DNA from 2 places in the Acidovorax sp. GW835-FHT14B10 genome. Region 1 is predicted to be linked to the other one. Evidence: predicted binding sites of a transcription regulator. Region 1 holds the regulator's gene; the other holds the start of a gene.
What was found. Region 1 encodes sigma-54, which starts transcription at its own class of promoters, with help from an activator protein. Its sites were predicted from a motif close to TGGCANGNAANCTGCTTT; they were not measured.

Region 1 (5,126 bases):
TGTACCGCGTGCGCGTGGGCCCGTTTTCCAAGCGCGACGATGCCGAGCAGCTGAAGGAAAAGCTGGAAGGCGCCGGCGTCGAGTCCGCGATGGTGCGTGTCCAGCGCTAGGATGTTCATCGCCATCGCCTGAACTTTTTCGTGGGGGCGTTCTCACACCCCCAGACCAGAACAAGGAGTGTCCCCGTCATGAAACGCCGCGAGTTTTCCCTGTCCACCGCTTCGGTGGTTGCCGCTTCCGCCCTGACCCTGCCGCTGGCCACGCCGGCCATGGCGCAGGCGCGCCAGTTCAAGGAGGGCAAGGACTACACCAGGCTCGCCAAGCCCCTGGCGCCGGATGCGCCCGCCGGCAAGGTCGATGTGATCGAGTTCTTCTGGTACAGCTGCCCGCACTGCAACTCCTTTGAGCCCGCGCTCGATGCCTGGGTCAAGGCAGCCCCCAAGGATCTCAGCATCCGTCGCATTCCCGTGGCTTTCAATGCCAGCTTCGTACCCCAGCAAAAGCTGTATTTCGCGCTCGAAGGCATGGGCAAGCTCGACACCTTGCACGCCAAGGTGTTCCGCGCCATCCACGTCGAAAAACTCAAGCTGGCCAAGGACGAGGACATCTTCGCCTGGGTGGCCCAGCAGGGGGTGGACGCAGCCAAGTTCAAGGAGGTCTACACCTCCTTCACGGTGTCCAGCCAGGTGCGCCGCGCCTCGGCGCTGCAGGAGGGCTATGGCGTGGAAGGCGTTCCTTCGATGGGCGTGGCCGGCCGGTTCTATACCGATGGCACCATGGCCGGCAGCATGCAGACCGTGCTGCAGGTGGTGGAGTATCTGGCGGGCGTGGCGCGCAAGGGTTGATGCCACATTTGCCCCCGTTCGAGAGGCCCGCGTTTGCGGGCTTTTTCATGGGCGCCAGCGCTGTGCGTGGCTACAATGAACGCAAGATTTGTGCCTCATGAAAAAAAGATACCTCCCGATCCTGCTGCTCTCGGCCCTGGCCTGCGCCCCTGGCGTGGGCCATGCCGAAAAGGCCGACCGCAACAAGCCCATGAACATCGAGTCCGATGCGCTGCGCCACGATGAGCTCAAGCAGACCAGCGTGTTCACGGGCCGGGTGGTCATGACCAAGGGCACCATCGTGCTGCGCGGTGCGCAACTGGATGTGCGCCAGGATGCCGATGGCTACCAGTACGGCGTGGTGACGGCCGAACCCGGCAAGCGCGCATTCTTCCGGCAAAAGCGCGACACCGTGGCCGGTGCCCCGGACGAGTTCATCGAGGGCGAGGGTGAGGTCATCGAGTACGACGGCCGTGCCGACAATGTGCGCTTCATCACCCGTGCCGAAATGCGCCGCTACCGGGAATCGGTGGTGACCGATCAGCTCTCGGGCGCCGTCATCGTCTACAACAACCTCACCGACGTGTTCACTGTCGATGGCCAGAAGAAATCGGCCAACAGTGCAGCGGGTGAAGCGCCGGCCCCCGGCGGGCGCGTGCGCGCCGTGTTGTCGCCCAAGGAGCAGCCTCCTGCCGCTGCCCCAGCCCCTGCGGCCAGCGGGCCGGTGCTGCGCCCCAGCAACACCCTCGGCGGCGCAAGCAAGTGAGTGCAGCGACCGTGAACACAAGCCCTGACACCCAGGCGGGCAGCCGCCTGGAAGTCGCGCACCTCGAAAAGTCCTATGGCAGCCGCAAGGTCGTCAAGGATGTGTCGCTGGTCGTGCAAAAGGGCGAGGTAGTGGGGTTGCTCGGTCCCAATGGCGCGGGCAAGACCACTTCGTTCTACATGATCGTGGGCCTGGTGCGCTGCGATGGCGGTGACATCCGCATCGATGGCCACTCGGTGGCGGACATGCCCATCCACCGGCGCTCGCGTCTGGGGCTGTCCTATCTGCCGCAAGAGGCGTCGATTTTTCGCAAGCTGAACGTCGAGGAAAACGTGCGCGCCGTGCTGGAGCTACAGCGGGGCGACGACGGCAAGCCGCTCGCCAGGAAGGAGATCGAAGCACGCCTCACCGCCTTGCTGCAGGAGTTGCGCGTGGACCATCTGCGCGAATCGCCGGCCCTGGCCCTGTCGGGCGGCGAGCGCCGCCGGGTCGAAATCGCCCGCGCGCTGGCCACCCAGCCGCGCTTCATTCTGCTCGACGAGCCCTTCGCCGGCATCGACCCGATTGCCGTCATCGAGATCCAGCGCATCATCGGTTTCCTGAAGGCCCGTGGCATCGGTGTGCTGATCACCGACCACAATGTGCGCGAAACGCTGGGCATCTGCGACCACGCCTTCATCATCAGCGACGGCCGCGTTCTGGCGCAGGGCACGCCCTCCGAGATCGTTGACAACGCCGAAGTACGCCGGGTCTATCTCGGCGAGCACTTCAGAATGTGATGAAACCCGGTCTCTCGCTGCGCGTTTCGCAGCACCTGTCGCTCACACCCCAGTTGCAGCAATCCATCCGGCTGTTGCAGCTGTCCACGCTGGAGCTGTCGCAGGAAGTCGAGCAGATGCTCGACGAGAACCCTTTTCTGGAGCGCACGGCCGAGGAAGCGCCACGCGAGGAGTTCGGCCTGGACGCCGCCGACACGCCCGCGCAGGCCGACGACTACAGCGCCGACGATGCTCTGTTTTCAGGGGTTGCCAGCACAGGCAACACAAGCGTTGAAAACCCAAATGATGCTGAGCCGGCCAGCGCCGGTGCGGACGAGCCCGACTGGAGCGGCGACGGCACGGTGGAAATGGCGCCCAATGACGCCGAATGGGGCGGCGATGCGCCCGCCCGCAACCGCAACGACGCCGAAGGCGACGAGGCCGACGCCACCGAGCTGGCCCGCTCGCACGAATCACTGACGGCCTTCTTGCACCGCCAGGCGCTGGCGCTGCGCCTGTCCGAAGTGGACCGCGCCGCGCTGCGCTTTCTCATCGAATCGCTCAACGACGACGGCTACCTCGAAGAACCGCTCGAAGAGTTGGCCATCGGCCTGGCCGGGCCGGACGATCTGGAGCAGATCGAAGAACTGGTGCACCGTTTCACCGTGGCCCAGCGCCTGCTGCAAAGCCTGGAGCCCGTGGGCGTGGGCGCGCGCGGCCTGGCCGAGTGCCTGACCTTGCAGCTCAAGGCCCTGGCCGCCGACGAAGACAGCGAGATCGATCCTGCGACCGTGCAGACCGCGTTGCGCGTGTGCCAGCAGCCGCTGGAGATGCTGGCCCGCCGCGATATCCGCCGCCTGACGCAGGCGTGCGGCGATGGCGAAGAGCGCACGCGCGCCGCCATGGCGCTGATCGCCCGCCTGGAGCCGCGCCCGGGCCGCCGCTTTGCCGATGTGGAGCGCAACATCATCGTGCCCGACGTCATCGTGCGCAAATCCGGGCGCGCCAACGGGCGCGATGGCCAGCACAACTTCATCGTGCAGCTCAACCCCGACGTGATGCCCCGCCTGCGCGTGCACGACATCTACGCCGGCGCCCTGCGCGGCCACAAGGGTGGCGAGGGCCACCAGGGCATGCAGCAGCGCCTGCAGGAGGCGCGCTGGTTCATCAAGAACATCCAGCAGCGCTTCGACACCATCCTGCGCGTCTCGCGCGCCATCGTCGAGCGGCAAAAGAACTTCTTCACCCACGGCGAGCTGGCCATGCGCCCGCTGGTGCTGCGCGACATTGCCGACGAGCTGGGGCTGCACGAATCCACCATCAGCCGCGTGACCACCGCCAAATACATGGCGACGCCGATCGGTACCTACGAGCTCAAGTATTTCTTTGGCTCGGGCCTGGGCACCGAAACCGGCGGCAACGCATCGAGCACGGCGGTGCGCGCGCTGATCAAGCAGTTCGTGGCGGCCGAAAGCCCCGCCAAGCCGCTGTCCGACAGCCAGATCGCCGAGATGCTCAAGGAGCAGGGCATCGAGTGCGCGCGCCGCACGGTGGCCAAGTACCGCGAGGCGCTCAAGATCGCACCGGCCAATCTGCGCAAGGCGCTGTAGCCTTCTTTGGGGCGCGTGCCTGCCACAGCGTGCCCTGTTTGCTGTTTTTTCTCCCGTCACCCCGCTTTCCACGCCATGGCCCGTATCGTCTTCGACCTTCCCGCGCATTTCGGCTTTGCCACCGAACTGCAGATCTACATCAGCCACGTGAACCAGGGCGGGCACCTCGACAATGCGCAGCTGCTGAGCCTGGTATCCGAGGCGCGTGTGCGCTTTTTCCAGTCGCTGGGTTTCCCCGAGGCCGATGTGGGTGGCCTGTCCATCGTGGTGGGTGACATCGTGGCGCAGTACCGGTCTGAAGGTTTCCATGGTGAAACCATGCGCGTCGAGATGACTCCGGTGGATTTCAACCGCTATGGTTTCGATCTGGTCTTTCGCATGACCGAGAAAACCCAGGGCCGCGAAGTGGCGCGCGGCAAGACCGGTATCGTTTTCATCGGCAAGACCGACCGCAAGGTGGCACCGATTCCCGAATCCATCCGCCAGCTGCTGCTGCAGGCCTGAGAGGCTGAGAGTCTTTCATCCATGCCCGCCTTGCACGCCAAAACACACCGGCTCGTCGTTGCAAATACTCGCCATAGCCCGAGCTATGGCTGCGTTTTGCGCCTAGATCCGGCGCGTTTTGACATGCCTTGCAGACACGGCCGAAAAACTCTCAGCCTCTGAGCGCGTATCCTTTCGGCCAGTCTTATGAACCAACTCCAACTTTTTCTGCCCTGCGCCGCCGGCGTCGAGGGCTACCTGGCCGACGAGGTGCACGCCATCACCGGCCTTACCGGGCAAGACCTGCTGGTCGGCCGGGGCGGCGTGCTGCTGCGCGCTTCGTGGCGCGATGCGCTGCTGCTCAACCTGCACAGCCGCCTGGCCCAGCGCGTGCTGGTGCAACTGGCGCACCGACCCTACCGTTCCGAGAGCGACCTCTATGGCATGGCCAGCGACGTGGCCTGGGAGATCTGGTTCACCACGCGCCAGACCTTCAAGGTCGAGGTGACGGCGCAGCACAGCCCGCTGCAAAGCCTGAACTTCGCGGGCCTCAAGGTCAAGGACGCCGTGGCCGACCGGTTCCGCGCCAAGAGCGGCGTGCGCCCCGACGTGAACACGCAGTGGCCCGACGTGCGCATCCACCTGCACCTGACCACCGACGAGGCCACGATCTACATCGACACCT
Region 2 (5,126 bases), on a different contig from region 1:
GCGTTGCTGTTGAGGATGGACACCTCCACGTCCGGGTATTGGGCCTTGAAGTGCGGCAGACGCGGGATCAGCCAGCGCGCCGTGAGCGTGGTGTAGGTGCGCAGGCGGATGACGTTGTTGGAATACTTTTGCGTGATGGCAGCCGTAGCGGCAGCAATCTCCTCGAACGCCGGGCCAATGCGACGGGCGTAGGTTTCGCCCACTTCGGTCAGGCGCACGCCCACCCGTTCGCGTGCAAACAACTGCACGCCCAAATACTCCTCTAACACAGCCACCTGGCGACTCACCGCCGACTGGCTCACATTCAGCTCGCTGGCCGCCAGCGTGAGGTTGTTGGTGCGCGCAACAACTTCAAAGACCTTGAGGGGGTTGAGGGGAGGGATTTTCATCAGGAGGTCATTGTCTCTCCTCCACGTCAGGCCGATCAAGCTAGCTGCGGTCAACGTGTTTCCGATGGGAATCTATGCCCCCCACTTTTGCGAGAGTTGATGGCGTGGTGATCCGTCAGTTCCCGGCTGTCGCGTGCCTGAATCGTATGCAGTGCACTTGCTCGCCAATGTCCGGACCATGTACGCGAGCTCATGGTCAATGCCGCATTCATTTCTACCAGTAACGTGAACACGGTCAACGATCTGGCGAAGGGCAAATTACATGGACTGCATGGTAGCGGCACCACCAATGGGCATGCCGGATGGGGCATTTGAATTTTTTGACTAGGGGCTATGCATTCCACAGGTGCGCCGTCCGGTCTGGGCGCAAGCTGTTGCTTCGCCCAGCAAAAAGGCCCGCCGAAAGGGCGGGCCAGGACCTGGAGGTTTCCCCCTCCATCGTTAGGCGCTGCGGCGCCACCAGACACCGCAGCGCGGGGGCGTTCAGCGGTTGTACGCTGTTTCGCCGTGCGAAGTGATGTCCAGCCCTTCGCGCTCGGCTTCTTCGGCGACGCGCAGGCCCACCAGCAGATCGGCGATCTTGTAGGCGATGAACGAGACCACGCCCGACCACACGATGGTCAGCAGCACGCTCTTGGTCTGGATCCACACCTGGGCACCCATGGCGAAGGTGTCGGGGGTGAGACCACCCGTGCCACCCAGGTTCTGCGAGGCAAACACCCCGGTCAGGATGGCACCGAGGATGCCGCCCACGCCATGCACGCCGAACACATCGAACGCATCGTCGGCGCCCAGCATCTTCTTGAGGCCACCCACGCCCCACAGGCAGATGACGCCAGCGATCAGGCCCATCACGATGGAACCCATGGGGCCCACGAAACCGGCAGCCGGCGTGACCGCCACCAGACCGGCCACCGCACCCGAGGCGGCACCCAGCATGGAGGCCTTGCCCTTGTGCAGGGCTTCACCGGCCAGCCAGGACAGCGTGGCAGCGCCCGTGGCCAGGATGGTGTTGATGAAGGCCAGGCCGGCTGCGCCGTTGGCGGCACCGGCCGAGCCGGCGTTGAAGCCGAACCAGCCCACCCACAGCAGCGAGGCACCCACCATGGTCAGCGTCAGGCTGTGCGGGGTCAGTGCTTCCTTGCCGAAACCGATGCGCTTGCCCACCATGTAGGCGCCCACCAGACCGGCAATACCGGCATTGATGTGGACCACGGTGCCGCCAGCAAAGTCGAGCGCGCCGTCCTTGCCCAGCAGGCCGCCGCCCCACACCATGTGGGCCATGGGGATGTAGCTGAAGGTGAACCACAGCACGGCAAAGATCAGCACGGCAGCAAACTTGATGCGCTCGGCAAACGAACCCACGATCAGCGCCACGGTGATGGCGGCAAAGGTGGACTGGAAGGCCACGAACACGTATTCAGGAATCGTCGGCAGCAGCCCCGACAGCGTGTCTGGCGCAATGCCCTTGAGGAAGAGCTTGTCGAAGCCGCCGAAGAACTGGCCCTCACCGGCAAAGGCCAGGCTGTAGCCATAAATGGCCCACAGCACGGTGATCAGCGCAAAGATCACGAACACCTGCACCAGTACCGACAGCATGTTCTTGGAGCGGGCCAGGCCGCCGTAGAACAGGGCCAGGCCCGGAATGACCATCAGGATCACGAGCAGGGTGGAGGTCAGCATCCACGCGGTATCGCCGGAATCGAGCTTGGGCACGGGTGCTGCAGGGGCCGCATCGGCAGTGGCGGCTGCGGGTGCCGCGGCGGCATCGGCCGGCGCAGCCACGGGGGCGGCGGGCGCTGCGGCTTCTGCCGCCGGAGCAGCAGCGGTGGTTTCGCCCGGGGCGGGCGCCTGGGCCAGGGACATCGATCCTGCGCACAGCAGGCCCAGTCCCAGGATGAAGGAAGCAAGCAGTTTTTTCATGGCATGTTCTCTCTGTGGAATGCAGCGGGCCCTGGGGCGCGCTTAAAGGGCTTCCTTGCCGGTTTCACCGGTGCGGATGCGCACCACCTGCTCCAGATGGCTGACGAAAATCTTGCCGTCACCAATCTTGCCGGTGCGCGCTGCGCCTTCGATGGCTTCGATCACGCGGTCCACCAGCTCGTCGGCCACGGCGGCCTCAATCTTGACCTTGGGCAGAAAATCGACCACGTACTCCGCGCCGCGGTACAGCTCGGTATGGCCCTTCTGGCGCCCGAAGCCCTTGACCTCGGTTACCGTGATGCCTTGCACCCCGATGTCGGAAAGGGCTTCGCGCACTTCGTCGAGCTTGAAGGGTTTGATGATGGCTGTCACCATTTTCATTTGGGGTTCCTCCGATGGGGGCGCCTGCGCGCCCACTGTGAATTACAGGGTTTTGGTGAGCGTGGCGATCACGCGGGCTTTGTTGACGGATCCGAAATAGTCTTTCTTATTGGCACCCACGATGGCGGCACCCAGTGTGAGGCCGTTGCCGAAGTCGTAGGCGCCACCGAATTGATAATCCATGTAGTTGGGCACGCCGCTGTCCTGGATGTCACCGGAAAAACGGGTCAAGCCCAGCGCTGCCTTCAGCGTCACCTTGGGCATTACTTCCTGGGCCACCGCGACGTTCAGGTAGCCGGTGTTGCGTCCCCGCAGGCCCGAGCCGGACTTGGCGCCCGCCCAGCCGAAATAGTCCTTGGACACGGTGTGCGAGTACTTGGCCGTGAGCGGGCCATAGGTGGCAGCGCCATAAAGTTCGGTGGTGTTGCCGCTGGTGTTGCCGGGATACAGATAGCTCAGGGCACCCACATCCAGGTCCACCTCGCCGGCCTTGAATTTGTAGCCGCCATACAGGTCGGATTCCAGCGAGTTGCCGGGCAGCCAGTTCACGCTGGAGTTCCAGTTGCCGACATACCAGCCGGTGTCACCAAAGGCATAGTCGAAACCGCCCTGCAACGCGGGCTTGAAGGCGCTGACCTTGCCGGTGTCCTGGTCCTGACCCCGGAACTTGTAGTTGCTGGTCATGCTGACATTGCCGGTGAGCTGGGCACTGGCCAGCAACGGCAGGGCTGCAGCACAGGCAACGGTCAGACGCTTGATGGATGCGCGGATCATGGTTCCTCCGGTGTAATGAAGAGTGGGGACAGTTGTGCAAAGCACGGTCCGTGCCATGTTGCGGATCTCCAGGGCGACAAGGTCCGCACCCACGGCGTGCATTCGCCCTTACATTGGCAGTGGCGCCGCACCGCTGCACCCCCTTGGTGCGCAACGCCGCCAGCAGGCAACAAACGTCCACCCACCGCACCCATCTGGGGAGAAAACCGTTCATGAGTCTTGCATTGGTGCAAAGTCGCGCGCTCCTGGGGCTGGAAGCGCCCTCCGTCACCGTTGAGGTGCATCTGGCCAACGGGCTTCCCAGCTTCACCCTGGTCGGCCTGGCCGATCTGGAGGTGAAGGAAGCGCGCGAGCGGGTGCGCTCGGCACTGCAGAACGCAGGGCTGGAGTTCCCCCACAACAAGCGCATCACGGTCAATCTGGCGCCCGCCGATCTGCCCAAGGATTCGGGTCGGTTCGACCTGCCCATTGCCCTGGGCATCCTGGCCGCCAGCGGGCAGATCGACGCCAACCGCCTGGCCGGCCATGAATTCGCCGGGGAGCTGTCGCTGTCCGGGCAATTGCGCCCCGTGCGCGGCGCACTGGCCACCAGCCTGGCGCTGCGGGCCCACGGCGTGGCGGTGCGCCTGGTGCTGCCGCCCGGCAGTGCCGAAGAGGCCGCCCTGGTGCCCGGCGCACAGGTGGTCCGCGCCCGGCACCTGCTCGATGTCGTGCGGCAATTCCTGCCGGCAGGCAGCCAGGCATCCATGGACGACGCCAGCACCCCGGACGACGGCTGGTGCCTGCTGCAACCCGCGCCGCTGGCCACACAGGTGGCCTATGCCGATCTTTCGGATATCAAGGGCCAGGCGGCATCCAAGCGCGCACTGGAGATCGCGGCCGCTGGCGGGCACAGCCTGCTGATGATGGGGCCGCCCGGATCCGGCAAATCCATGCTGGCCCAGCGCTTTGCCGGGCTGCTGCCGGCCATGACCATGGAAGAAGCCCTGGAGAGCGCCGCCGTGGCCAGCCTGGCCGGGCGCTTCACCCCCGCGCGCTGGGCGCAGCGACCCACCTGCCAGCCGCACCACACGGCATCGGCGGTGGCGCTGGTGGGCGGGGTTTGTGAATTACAATAATTTTTAAGACTCTACAATATTTAATGCGACCACAAAGGCTGTGATGCCCGCCCTTCGGCGAGAACGCCGAGTCCCGGATGATCGACATAGCGCAGGGACCGGATCGCGGTGCGGACACGGCCGCAGCATTCGTTGCAGAACCGACCTGGGCTTGGCCGCTTCAGGCTGATTGCTGCCACTTAGGTTCGACGGCAGAGTCCATGGGCGCCAACGCAAGCGGTCGCTTACCGGTCAGGATCTCAAGCGACCGATCGATTACCTGTACCGGTCGTTCGGCACTGTAGCGAAGTGCAAAGTTCTGGAATGGCCCTTTGCGTCACGGACGAAACGGTGTTCTGGACCATGGGCAGGCCTTCTTCAAGCGCCAGCAGGGAGGGCGAATCACTTCTTTTGGTCCTTCAGTGTCCGTAGCGCAATACCCGCCACCCGGGTTCCCAGTGCTCCTCAAAGTGCGTGATAGACGGGCAATAGTTCACTTTGACCTGATGCTGTTGCAACATTCTGATCATTGCTCTCGCCGCAAATAAAGAAGGAGACAAGG

Region 2: AC1Q5S_RS13515 (TorF family putative porin) is a predicted target of sigma-54. The motif match lies at 3,506-3,523, and genes of this name have one in related genera.

What each region holds. Positions count from the first base shown of each region.
Region 1 covers NZ_JBXAGC010000012.1:13,448-18,573, forward strand. The annotation lists gene AC1Q5S_RS10910 (SPOR domain-containing protein) at 1-110, shown strand, start outside; gene AC1Q5S_RS10915 (thiol:disulfide interchange protein DsbA/DsbL) at 189-845, shown strand; gene lptA (lipopolysaccharide transport periplasmic protein LptA) at 943-1,590, shown strand; gene lptB (LPS export ABC transporter ATP-binding protein) at 1,602-2,369, shown strand; gene AC1Q5S_RS10930 (RNA polymerase factor sigma-54) at 2,369-3,958, shown strand; gene AC1Q5S_RS10935 (acyl-CoA thioesterase) at 4,034-4,462, shown strand; gene AC1Q5S_RS10940 (THUMP domain-containing class I SAM-dependent RNA methyltransferase) at 4,649-5,126, shown strand, end outside.
Region 2 covers NZ_JBXAGC010000016.1:10,627-15,752, reverse strand. The annotation lists gene AC1Q5S_RS13530 (LysR substrate-binding domain-containing protein) at 1-389, opposite strand, end outside; gene amt (ammonium transporter) at 873-2,312, opposite strand; gene glnK (P-II family nitrogen regulator) at 2,355-2,693, opposite strand; gene AC1Q5S_RS13515 (TorF family putative porin) at 2,736-3,467, opposite strand; partial or broken gene AC1Q5S_RS13510 (YifB family Mg chelatase-like AAA ATPase) at 3,680-4,567, shown strand.